3 regions of the Cryobacterium sp. TMT2-18-2 genome follow, and region 1 is predicted to be linked to each of the others. Evidence: predicted binding sites of a transcription regulator. Region 1 holds the regulator's gene; each other region holds the start of a gene.
What was found. The regulator LexA, encoded in region 1, represses DNA repair genes until DNA is damaged. The targets are predictions, from matches to a motif close to TCGAACANNTGTTCGA.
Positions count from the first base shown of each region.

Region 2: E3O22_RS11260 (DUF222 domain-containing protein) is a predicted target of LexA. The motif match lies at 937-952, and genes of this name have one in related genera.
Region 3: E3O22_RS14175 (DNA polymerase III subunit alpha) is a predicted target of LexA. The motif match lies at 1,271-1,286, and genes of this name have one in related genera.

Region 1 covers NZ_SOFU01000037.1:32,370-34,637, forward strand. The annotation lists gene E3O22_RS13215 (LysM peptidoglycan-binding domain-containing protein) at 1-308, opposite strand, end outside; gene lexA (transcriptional repressor LexA) at 592-1,296, shown strand; gene metE (5-methyltetrahydropteroyltriglutamate--homocysteine S-methyltransferase) at 1,504-2,268, opposite strand, start outside.
Region 2 covers NZ_SOFU01000036.1:37,090-39,357, reverse strand. The annotation lists gene E3O22_RS11265 (hypothetical protein) at 228-842, opposite strand; gene E3O22_RS11260 (DUF222 domain-containing protein) at 1,016-2,268, shown strand, end outside.
Region 3 covers NZ_SOFU01000038.1:67,382-69,649, forward strand. The annotation lists gene E3O22_RS16480 (3-hydroxyisobutyryl-CoA hydrolase) at 1-58, shown strand, start outside; gene E3O22_RS14170 (AI-2E family transporter) at 87-1,163, opposite strand; gene E3O22_RS14175 (DNA polymerase III subunit alpha) at 1,322-2,268, shown strand, end outside.

The sequences.
Region 1 (2,268 bases):
GACGGCAGCTGGTTGAGGCTCACAATCTCGGCGATCACCTCGCGCGGATCGGCCGTGGGCGCAATTGTCTCGGCAAGTTGCCAGAGCGACTGCCCCGACTTGATGGTGACGTAGTCGAAGGCCGTGGCCACGCGACCGACGGTCGAGTTCTCGGCGGCGGCAATGCCTCCGTTGAGGGCGACGGCCAGAGCCACGGCCACGAGCGGAAAGGCAGCCAGGCACGTGAAAACGACGCGACCGCGCCGGGTGAGTCGGAGCCGGGTGCGTCCGGTCGTGATGGGGACGCCTCGTTCAAGTGCAGTGCTCATGTCATACCTCCTGTGAGAAGCCGCATCCGACTCTCGGCCGGGAGAGCCGGATGCGAACTTATGTTCCGAATGTATATTCGATTATTCGAACAATCAAGCTTTTTTCGGTAGTTTCTGAAATATTCATCCCGACCCAATCGAATACATGTTTGTTTAATGGCCTCAACGCGGATACAGTTTCGATTGTTGATTGACACTCAATCAGGCACCCCCGACATTCGCGTGAATCGGCGGCATTCGATGCGTGCCGCCAGCGCATCAATCACAACGAGGAGCGACGAACGTGGCACAGAACACCAGCGGTCCCCGCGACAAGGGCGGCACCAGACGGCGCAAGAGCCTCAGCGAGAAGCAGCTCGCCATCCTTGACGTCATCCAACGCTCGGTCAGCCAACGCGGCTATCCGCCGAGCATGCGGGAGATCGGCGACGCCGTCGGCCTGTCGTCACTGTCGAGCGTCACCCACCAGCTCAACCAGTTGGAACTGAGCGGTTACCTCCGCCGCGACCCGAACCGCCCCCGAGCGCTGGAGGTGCTCATCGAGATTCCGCAGTCGCCCGAAGACACGACGGCCGGAGCCTCGGAAAGTTTCCACACCGGAGTGCAGGTCGGCGACGCCGCCATGGTTCCGCTCGTCGGTCGCATCGCCGCCGGCATCCCGATCACCGCCGAACAGCAGATCGACGAGATTTTCCCGCTGCCCCGCCAGCTGGTGGGGAAGGGCGACCTGTTCATGCTCAAGGTGTCGGGCGAATCGATGATCGACGCCGCCATCATGGACGGCGACTGGGTCGTCGTGCGGCAGCAGAAGACCGCCGAAAACGGTGAAATCGTTGCTGCCATGCTCGACAACGAGGCAACCGTCAAGGTCTTCCGCCAGCGCGACGGGCACACCTGGCTACTGCCCCGCAACACCAACTTCGAACCCATCGTCGGCGATCACGCCGAGATTCTGGGGAAGGTTGTGGCCGTGCTGCGGTCGGTTTAGGGCAACAGCACTGAAGTTCATTAGCACTTCAGGCCGACTCTTGGTCTCGACGGTTTCGACCAACGTCGTGGTGACGCGCGTGTGTTGAGTCGCCATGGTTGTTTCGGTCGGGCCTTATGGGCCGGGTCTTGTGGGCCGGGTCTTGTGGGCCGGGCACGAACACTGGTTTTGGTGTCGTGCCCGGCTTTTGTGTGGGTGGAGGCAGGGTCAGGCGGAAACGGAGGAGGTCAGGCGGGCGCGGAGGATGCGGGTCGCAGCGAGCATGTTGTGCAGGGACTGGACGGTTTCGGCGTAGCCGCGGGTTTTGAGGCCGCAGTCGGGGTTCACCCAGAGCCGGATGGCCGGGATGGCCGCCGCGGCGCGCTCGAGCAGGTCGGTGAGTTCGGCCACGCTCGGCACACGCGGCGAGTGGATGTCCCACACTCCCGGGCCGATACCGTGATCGAAGCCCTGGGACCGGATATCGCCCACCACCTCCATGCGGGAGCGTGCCGCCTCGATGCTGGTCACATCCGCGTCCAGGTTGCGGATCGCGTCGATGACCACCCCGAACTCCGAGTAGCAGAGGTGGGTGTGGATCTGGGTGGCCGCGGCCGCACCGGCCGTCGCCAGGCGGAAGGACCCCACCGACCAGTCGAGGTATTCCGCCTGGTCCTTCTGCTTCAGCGGCAGCAGCTCCCGCAGCGCGGGCTCGTCGACCTGGACGATCTGAATGCCGGCCGTCTCCAGGTCGGCGATCTCGTCCCGCAGGGCCAGGGCCACCTGCCTGGCCGTCTCGCCGAGCGGCTGGTCGTCGCGCACGAACGACCACGCGAGGATCGTGACCGGACCGGTGAGCATCCCCTTGACGGGCTTGGGCGTCAGACCCTGCGTGAACGCTGACCACTCGACCGTGATGGGCCGCGGTCGGGACACGTCACCCCAGAGGATCGACGGGCGCACGCACCGGCTGCCGTAGGACTGCACCCAACC
Region 2 (2,268 bases), on a different contig from region 1:
GCGGCAGGCGGAATGCGGCCGCTGCTGGGCGATGCCCGGGGCGGTCTCGGCCTGCTCGAAACGGTCTAGACACCCATCCAAAGGTTGTCGATGATGCTCTGTGTGTAGCCCAGCGGGCGGGCATTCGTGTACTTCGTGGCGAGCCAGATGCCGCCCCTCAGAAAGTGGGACTCACCGAAAGCGCCGTCTGCCGTGTTCGTCTGGATGACGCAGCGGCGGCCCTCCGACTAGGTGAAGCACTCCAGTCCGTTTGCGACGAGCCGGGCCTCCACCGCGGCGCTCTCTTCCCGGATCACCCAGACCACGGTGGTGATGATCCCGGTGTCGGATCCCCCGTACGGGCTCGCCCAGACGCAGGTCAGGTGGTCGAGAGTGTCGATCTGGACGCGCAGTTCGGCATCGTCGGTGCCGTGGGACACGCCGGCATCCGGGTCCTGGTTCCAGAAGGGGTTCAGGGTCAGGTCGCCGAGCGCCTCGACCATGGCCGGGCTGTAGAGCTGCGTGCACGCGGTCGGCCGTGGAACGCCCGGCGCCGCGGTCTGCCCGGGTTCGGATTGCGTCGGCTTGAGGGTTGCCGGGGGCGTGGTGGTCGTGGTCGGAGAACCTGTAGCGGTGGGTGCGTTGGTCGGGGCGGGCGTCACGGTGCCGGTTCCGGTGGTCTCGCCTGCGCCCGGGAAACCTTCGCCGTCCCGCCAGACCACTGCCACCACGAGGATCACGAGGAGTGCGGCTCCGAGGACGGCCAGCCCGATCCAGGCCCGGCGACCGGCGGGCGGCCGGCCCGACGTCGGGGGCTCAGGCCCGGTGGCGTTCTCGTTCTCGGCCGCATTCTCTGGACTCATCGGCGCATCCTCCGAGGTTGTGCCTTCCACCGTAGCCGGGGTCTCCATTGAGGCAACCGGCGGCCTTGCACGGCTTCGAAGCGGCCGGAGTTGCTCAGAGATAGATTCGATCATTCTCTATAATTATGTGAGTAACTCTCGACACTGGGTGCGAGTTGAGGTATTCTTTTAACATGACCAACCTCGCGGATGACCTCAGGCAGGCGGCCGATGCCGTGGCCCTGCTGGGCTCGTCATGCGCTGACTTCTCGGCCCTTCCTGATGCCGAGGTGTTGGCCGGTCAGAAGCGAATCGCTTCGATCCGCCGTCTCGTCGATACCTATGCCGCCTGGATGGCGGCGACCATCGCCGAGCGTTCCCGGCCGGAGCTCGGGCACTCGGGTTTGGCGGCGCGGCAGGGGTACCTCTCCCCGGAGGCCCTGATCCAGAACTCGACCGGCTCGTCGAAGGGCGACGCGTACAAGCTGGTCACGGTCGGCACGATGATGGCCGATGCCGAGGCGGCCGACAGGCTGGTCGAGGCGGCGCTCTCGACGCCCGACGCGGATGCCGCCGAGGTCGCCGAGGTCGAGGCGAAGGTGCCCTGGCAGGCACCGATCGCCCGGGCCGTCACCGCCGGCACCCTCTCCGTCGACGCGGCCGAGTCGATTCGCGCCGGGCTCGGCCAAATCGATACCTCGGTCACCGCCGAGAAGCTCGCGGTGGCGCTGGAAGCGCTCCTGGCGGAGGTGTCGTCGCTGAATGCCGATCAGGTGTTCAAGCAGGCGAGACGGATGCGCGACCGGCTCGATGAGGCCGGCATTGCCGCCCGCGAGAAGCAGTCCCACGACGACCGCTACCTGCGGGTCTACCGGCTGGGCAACGGCAACGTACGACTCAGCGGGCTGTTTGCCCCCGAAGACGGCGAGTTCGTGCTCTCCACCTTCGACTCCATCACCAGCCCCCGCCGCGGCGGGGTACGGTTCGTGGACCCGGACCGCGCAGCCTGGGCAAAGAAGAAGCAAGACGACCCCCGCACGACCGAACAGATCAACGCGGACTCCCTCGTGCAGCTGCTGAAGATCGCCGGCGAGGCCGACCCGGGCCGGGTCTTCGGCGGCCGCCGTCCCTCGGTGCGCGTGATCGTGACCGAGAAGGCATTGAAAGGTGGCCAGGCCGGTCAGACCGGTCAGACCGGGCAGCAGGGCCAGACCGGGCCGGCGCCGACGACCGTCCAGACTGAAACGGGCGAATCTGGGCCCGTCGAACCCGCCGAAGGGGCCGCTCACGGGCAGATCGAGGGCAACCCGGTCCCCATCTCGCAGGAGACCATCGACCGACTCCTCTGCGACACCGGAACCCGCGGCATCAAGTTCGACGCGGACGGCCAAATCATCAATGTCGGCCGCGACGAACGGCTCTTCACCGAGCACCAGCGCGCCGCAAT
Region 3 (2,268 bases), on a different contig from region 1:
CGAGATCAACGCGCTGTTGGTCGGCCGGGCCGTGACCGGCATCTCCGCCTTCAGCTGATCACCGCTCGCCCGAACGAATTCGTGAGCTAGACCGGCGCGACCGGCGGCACCGGAACCGGCGGCGTGGGAGCGTTCCAGGCCTTGATGACGGCCCAGCCCACGGCGGCGATCGGCACCGAGATGACCGCGCCGACGATGCCGCCCAGGATCGTGCCGGCCGTCAGCGCCAGCAGGATCACCAGGCCGTGCAGGCGCAGTGACTTGCCGAGCACCACCGGGGACAGGAAGTTGCCCTCGAGCTGGTTCACGGCGACCACGATCGCGACCACGATGATGGCGGTGGTCAGGTCGTTCGTGACGAGGGCCACCAGTGCGGCGAGGATGCCGGCGGCCGTCGCCCCGACGATGGGGATGAAGGCGCCGACGAAGACGATGACGGCGAGCGGCAGCGCCAGCGGAACCTGCAGGATCCACAGTCCGATCCCGATGAACAGGGCGTCGACGAACGCGACGATCGCCGTGCCGCGCACGTAGTTGCCGAATACCTCGACGCTGCTCACGCCGATGCGTGCGGCCCGCTCGTGCCGCTTGCCGGCGAGCGGCTGGATGAGGAAGCTCCAAATGTGAGGGCCGTCCTTCAGGAAATAGAAGAGCACGACGAGGCCGAGCACCACGCCGGCCACGATCTCGGCGGCCACGGAGACCCCGGCCAGGGCCCCGGACCCGAACTGGCTGCTGGTGGCGAAGTCGATGACCGACTCGCGCACCGAATCGATCTGAGCGGAATCGATCGGCAGCGTGCCGCTGGTGAGCAGTTCCTGCAGGCTGTCGAGCCCCTTGCTGGCCGAGGTGAAGAGGGTGTCCCACTCGCCACGGATGCCGAACACCACGAGGGTGACGACGCCACCGAAGACCGCGACGCTCAAGATCAGGGTGATCGCCGCGGCAAGGGATTCGTTCGCCCCGCGGGCCAGCAGGAACCGCATGAAGGGGCGCAGCGCCGACGCCACGATCAGGGCGATCAGGAGCGGGGTGAAGACCAGCTTGAGCTGCGTGATCCCGTAGAGGGCCACCACCAGCAGGGCGAGGACCAGCAGGGCCTGGCCGGAGCGGATGGCGGCCCGGCCGAGATAGTCCGTCCAGGACGAAGTGGGCGTGGTCATAGGGATCTCCAAACGAGGCGAACAACGGCTGAGCCACCCAGCCTAGCCAGACTGCCTCGGCAGACTGCCGGTAGCGCGTGTCGGCCGTGTGACGTACACTCCCTACATCGAACATTTGTTCTATCTATCACCCATCGACCTGCCCGCAGAGGAGTCACATGTTCGCACACCTCCACGTCGCGAGCGCCTACTCCACGCACTTCGGGGTCACTCTCCCCGAGTCACTGGTGGAGCAGACGCAGGCGCAGAACGGCTCCTTCCTGGCCCTCACCGACCGGGACGGTCTCTACGGCGCGGTCAAACACGTGCGCGCCTGCGCGGCAGCGGGCATCCGGGCGGGGCTGGGCGCCGACCTCGCGGTGCACGACGACGACGGGCATCCGTTGGGCCGGATCGTGGTGCTCGCCCACGGTGATATGAACGGTCGTGGCTATGCGGCCCTCTGCCGCGCGGTCAGCGCCGCCCACAACGGCGCCGCGCACAGCGCGTCGGGGCGCCCCAGCATCGCCCGCTCGCACCTCGCCGAGCTGGCCGGACTGCGCTGCCTCACCGTGCTGCTCGGCCCTGCCTCCGACGTGGGCCAATCGGTCGAGCGCCGCGACACCGATGCTGCCGGCGCCTGCCTCACCGCGTGGTTGCGCGCCCTGCCGCCGCAATCGGTGGTGGGTGAAATCGTCTGCCATCTGGCGGCGCCGGGCACTCCCGGCAGTGTGACGCCGGCCACCCGCATGCTCGCCCTCTTCGAGCACGCCGCACTGCCCGCCGTGCTCACCAACGCCGTGCGCTACGGCACCCCCGACGAGGCCGTCACCGCCGACCTGGCCGACGCGGCCCGCACCCTGACGGCGCTGGCGAACCTGGAGCAGCTGCAGACCAACGGCCAGGCCTGGCTGAAACCCGAAGTCGCCATGAGGCAGGTGGCGCGCATGGTCGTCGACGCCGGGCTGCACGACGACGGCGCCGTCGACCGACTGTTCCGCGACACCGAGCAGCTTGCCGAGCGGTGCAGCCTCGACCCGGACTCCGACATCGGCCTGGGTCGCCCGCGCATGCCGGAGGCGCGCATCATCGGCGTCAGCGGCGACCCGCTGACCGAGCTGCACGC